2 regions of the uncultured Solobacterium sp. genome follow, and region 1 is predicted to be linked to the other one. Evidence: a T-box and tRNA genes for the amino acid it is inferred to sense, from the RefSeq annotation. Region 1 holds a T-box; the other holds one or more tRNA genes.

Evidence for each region. The T-box of region 1 lies ahead of thrS (threonine--tRNA ligase). A T-box ahead of a tRNA ligase gene usually reads a tRNA of that ligase, here a tRNA-Thr.
Region 2: it encodes a tRNA-Thr, which carries the amino acid that the T-box ahead of thrS (threonine--tRNA ligase) is inferred to sense. The anticodon was not compared.

Annotation. Positions count from the first base shown of each region.
Region 1 is NZ_CAUQGG010000001.1:90,946-93,409, reverse strand. It holds gene RWM19_RS00450 (PolC-type DNA polymerase III) at 1-847, shown strand, start outside; T-box leader at 886-1,084, shown strand; gene thrS (threonine--tRNA ligase) at 1,129-2,464, shown strand, end outside.
Region 2 is NZ_CAUQGG010000008.1:2,771-5,234, reverse strand. It holds gene RWM19_RS05770 (hypothetical protein) at 1-485, opposite strand, end outside; gene RWM19_RS05765 (hypothetical protein) at 764-1,072, opposite strand; tRNA gene RWM19_RS05760 (tRNA-Gly) at 1,163-1,236, opposite strand; tRNA gene RWM19_RS05755 (tRNA-Lys) at 1,252-1,327, opposite strand; tRNA gene RWM19_RS05750 (tRNA-Gln) at 1,336-1,410, opposite strand; tRNA gene RWM19_RS05745 (tRNA-Tyr) at 1,458-1,542, opposite strand; tRNA gene RWM19_RS05740 (tRNA-Thr) at 1,550-1,625, opposite strand; tRNA gene RWM19_RS05735 (tRNA-Val) at 1,634-1,709, opposite strand; gene RWM19_RS05730 (hypothetical protein) at 1,924-2,367, shown strand; gene alr (alanine racemase) at 2,377-2,464, shown strand, end outside.

The sequences.
Region 1 (2,464 bases):
TCCGAAGAAGTTCTCTGATTTGGTTATTATTTCTGGTTTATCACATGGTACAGATGTATGGGCAGGAAATGCACAAGAATTAATTCGTCAAGGGCATACAATTGATGAAGTTATTGGGTGTCGTGATGATATTATGACTTATCTTCTAGACCATAACTTAGAATCATTAGATGCCTTTAAGATTATGGAATCCGTACGTAAGGGTAAAGGTTTAACCGAAGCTTGGGAGAAATCGATGATTGAGCATCAAGTTCCAGATTGGTATATTGAATCCTGTAAGAAGATTAAGTACATGTTTCCAAAAGCCCACGCAGTTGCGTATGTTATGATGGCTATGCGTATTGCATGGTACAAGGTACATGAGCCACTCAATTTCTATATTCAGTATTTAACATTACGTTGTGATACTTATGAAATTGAAACAATGGCGAAGGGCATAGATGTCATTCGTGCACGTATGAATGATATCAGTACACGTATTGCGGAACGTAATCCAGAAAATCCAGTTTCAAATAAAGAAAAGTCATTGTTTGATGTACTAGAAGTTTGTGAAGAACTATATGCGCGTGGATATAATATTTCTAATGTTGATTTATACAAATCACTTGCGGTGGAGTTTAGAGTTTCTCCAGATAACCCAAAGACAATCATTCCACCTTTTACAGTTATTGATGGATTAGGTGTAAACGTAGCAAAATCAATTGAGGAAGCACGTGAAAAGGGTGAATTTTTATCAAAAGAAGATATCCTTAAGCGTACACAGGTTTCTTCATCTATGTTAGTGAAGCTTGCACACATGGGTTGTTTAGAAGGATTACAAGAAAGTAATCAAATGAGTTTATTCTAATCTTGACGTTTTTCACAAGCAGGTCTAAAATTTGAATATCAAATGCGTTGAAAAGGACACGGTATGTATAGTGCTGATATAGAGAGTATCCTATTTGCTGGAAGGGATATGATGCATATATGTATTACTACCTTGGAGCAGTGCTCGAAAGAGTCACCGTAGTTCTACGTTACAGATATAAAGTGTCAACGTTTATCGTTGGAATTAAGGTGGTACCGCGCTATTAGCGTCCTTTTAAAGGAAGGGGCGCTTTTTGTTTGCCCCATTAAAGGAGGAAGATTATGAGAAATTTTAAAGAAGATGCAGCATTAAATACGTTAAATCATAGTTGTGCGCATTTAATGGCTCAGGCTGTAAAACATCTATACCCACAAGCGAAGTTCTGGGTTGGTCCAGTTGTAGAAGAAGGTTTCTACTACGACATTGATTTAGGTGATGAAGTCATTCGTGATGAAGATCTACCTAAAATTGAAAAAGAAATGAAGAAGTGTGCTAAAGCTGATAAGCGTATTGTTCGCCAAGAGATTACACGTGAAGAAGCATTAGAGCAGTTTAAGGATGATGAGTACAAGATAGACTTAATCAACCGTATGCCGGAAGGTACACATATCTCTATGTATACTCAGGGGGACTTTACTGACTTATGTCGTGGTCCACATACAGAAACAACAAAGAACTGTCGTTACTTTAAGTTAATTAAACACTCAGGTGCTTATTGGAAGGGCGATAAAAATAATAAGGTACTACAACGTATCTATGGTGTATGTTTACCAACCCAAGAAGAACTTGATTCTCACTTGGCTGATTTAGAAGATGCTAAACAAAGAGATCATCGTAAACTAGGTAAAGATATGCAAATCTTTATGTTCTCAGATATTGTCGGTGGTGGTTTGCCATTATGGTTACCAAATGGTCTTACTGTTAGACGTTTATTATCAGACTATATTATGAATAAAGAACTTGCTAGAGGTTACCAACATGTATTAACTCCGTCTGTTGCTAGTACAAAGCTATATAAGATTTCAGGACATCTTGCACACTATAAGGATGATATGTTCCCAATTATGTCACGTGACGATGATGAATTTGTATTACGTCCTATGAACTGTCCTGAACATATGATTATTTATAAGTCTCAATTGCATTCATATCGTGATTTACCAATTCGTATTGCTGAGATTGCAAACGACTTCCGTTTTGAAGCCTCTGGTGCTTTAACTGGCATTGAACGTTCACGTGCATTTACACAGAATGACTCTCATATTTTCTGTACAGAGGAACAGATTGCTTCTGAAATTAAAGCAGTTACTGAATTAATTCTAGATGTATATAAGGACTTCAATTTAAATCAGTTTGAATTCCGCCTTTCTTTACGCGATAAGGAAAATACAGAGAAGTATTTTGGTAATGATGAACTTTGGGAAAGAAGTGAATCTGAGTTACGTGAAGTATTAAAGGAAATGAATGTTCCTTATTATGAAGCAGAAGGTGAAGCTGCATTCTATGGTCCTAAGATTGACGTACAAGTACGTTCTGCATTAGGTCATGATGTAACACTTTCTACAATTCAGTTAGATTATCAGTTACCTGAACGTTTTGAACTAGAGTATGTCGCAA
Region 2 (2,464 bases), on a different contig from region 1:
GCCTTTACAATTTTTCTAGCTTGAGGATCATCCGCTTTGCATAATCTGCCAGTTACTTTATTTTGAAATCTATCGGACTTCCAAAAATCCTCATAAACAATAGGCTCTGCACTGTAGTAACGTTCAGAAATAAGAATCTGTAAATAACGTCCCTTGCCTCTTGTTTCTACCCAAGCTGCATAAGGCAAAGGTCTCTCAGAACCAAATAATTCAGACATGAGAATGCGGACACACTGCTCTACATCTACCAAAGATGCTGGTAAGAGTACTTCTAAAGATTTTGCTTGAATATTGATTGTCTGAGTTCGCTTGCCGGCTCGACTGAGTTCAAACTCTTCTAACTGACGGAAGAATTCCTGATAACCCAAAGATGAAACAGTAGCATCAACTACTAACTCACCACCAGCTGCAGCAAGCCACTCGGAAATACTTAACACCGATTGAAGGTCAGCATAAATATTTGTCTTACTAAAAAATGTATGCATAATTTAAGAAGCTCCTATATTCCATTAACTACACATCATAGGTATCCTATGTTGTTTTTTTTATTTTATTTGTGATTTTTAATAAATCTTTAACATCTATAAAATTGCTTTTTTTTGTTAAATCTTATATATTTATATATGCAAAGAGGTGTGTTGGATATATCAGGTCATACTGAGGGTATCTGAATCCTCTACATATGCAATATTGAAGGTAATTAACCTTCTTTCCCCTTAATCACAGAACTCATTCCGCCAAGTTTGAGCGTTCGGTGATTTTTTTATTTATAATCATCAGGATTTTCTTTTTTATCTTTTTCTATGATTTTTGCTAGCCCAGAAAAGAATTCAGTAGAATCAATATCTAATGCTCTACAATACTCAAAGAAATAATGAAGTGATATTCTTGGGATATCTCCTCGGTTATACTTCATAAATGTAATCATTTTCATACCAATCATGCGTGCTAGAGTGTCATGACTGATATACTTTCTATCTTCCTTATTTCTCTCTTGGAGATCAGCAAGAAGATATCGCCAAGCCACAAGATCCTCTTTAAATCTAACCGTTTTTCTACATTTATCTCCCATCTGCTAGTTCTCCTTTCCATTCCAAACACATTCCGTAAAACGCAAAAATAGGTAGCTATAAGTTACCTATAGCTACCTATTTGAATGTAATGGAGCGAGTGATGAGAATCGAACTCACGTATACAGCTTGGAAGGCTGTCGTTCTACCATTGAACTACACTCGCATGTCTTAAATAAAGTGGTGTCTCGGAAGGGACTCGAACCCTCGACCCACTGATTAAAAGTCAGTTGCTCTACCGTCTGAGCTACCGAGACATCTTAAATGGCTGGGGTAGTAAGATTCGAACTTACGAATGAGGGAGTCAAAGTCCCTTGCCTTACCGCTTGGCTATACCCCAATAATCAAGTCCAACTCGTAAGCATCACTCGATGCATCATCAGTAAATGGTGGAGACGGGTGGTTTCGAACCACCGAACCCAGAGGGAGCAGATTTACAGTCTGCCGCGTTTAGCCACTTCGCTACGTCTCCAAATAAATGGTGCCGACTATAGGAATCGAACCTACAACCTATTGATTACAAATCAATTGCTCTGCCAATTGAGCTAAGTCGGCGAAAAAAATGGTGGAGGTTAACGGGCTCGAACCGCTGACCCTCTGCTTGTAAGGCAGATGCTCTCCCAACTGAGCTAAACCTCCATCTATCCCTTACATTCCTCATTTCGTGGAATGCTTTAATATAGTAGCATGGTGACTTTTCATCGTCAACACTTTTTAATTTCTTTTTTTAAATTTTTTCCAAAATACTTCTAGTCCTCCCCTTTCTTCCGCATTTTATTCTATTGATATGGAACCATAATGATGTTTCACAGGGTAATGTGCTACAATAATAGATGTTTTATGGAGGTTTCAGATGAAAATCTATAACGCAAGATACTTAGATAATAACCAACGATTTATTGCTGCGATTATTACAGGATTTATCGCTGCAGTTATACTTGGCAATTTATATGGATTGATTACGGCACTTTTACATGTTGAATTTTCTCTAATGTTTATTGCTATCGGCTATGGAATTGCTGCTACAATCAAACATTTCGGAAGAGGTGTTCATACCAGATTTATGATAGTTGGAGCAATCATGACTTTTATTGCAATCTTTATCGGTGACTTAACGAGTTCCATATCGATCAATGGCGTTATCGTCCTATTTACAAGCGGAAATTTATCGGTTATCGCAACCACATTCCTATCTTATTTACGTATTTTCGCTTCTTTGAATCCATATGCATTAATCAGTTTAGCATTCCGTTTAATTGGTATATATATTGGTTATACGCAATCGGTCATTTTATAGAGGTGTAATATGTATAGAAAAACATGGATGCAAGTCAATCTAGATAAGATTGAACACAACTTGATTCAATTAAAAGAAATTTGTCAGAAGAAAATCA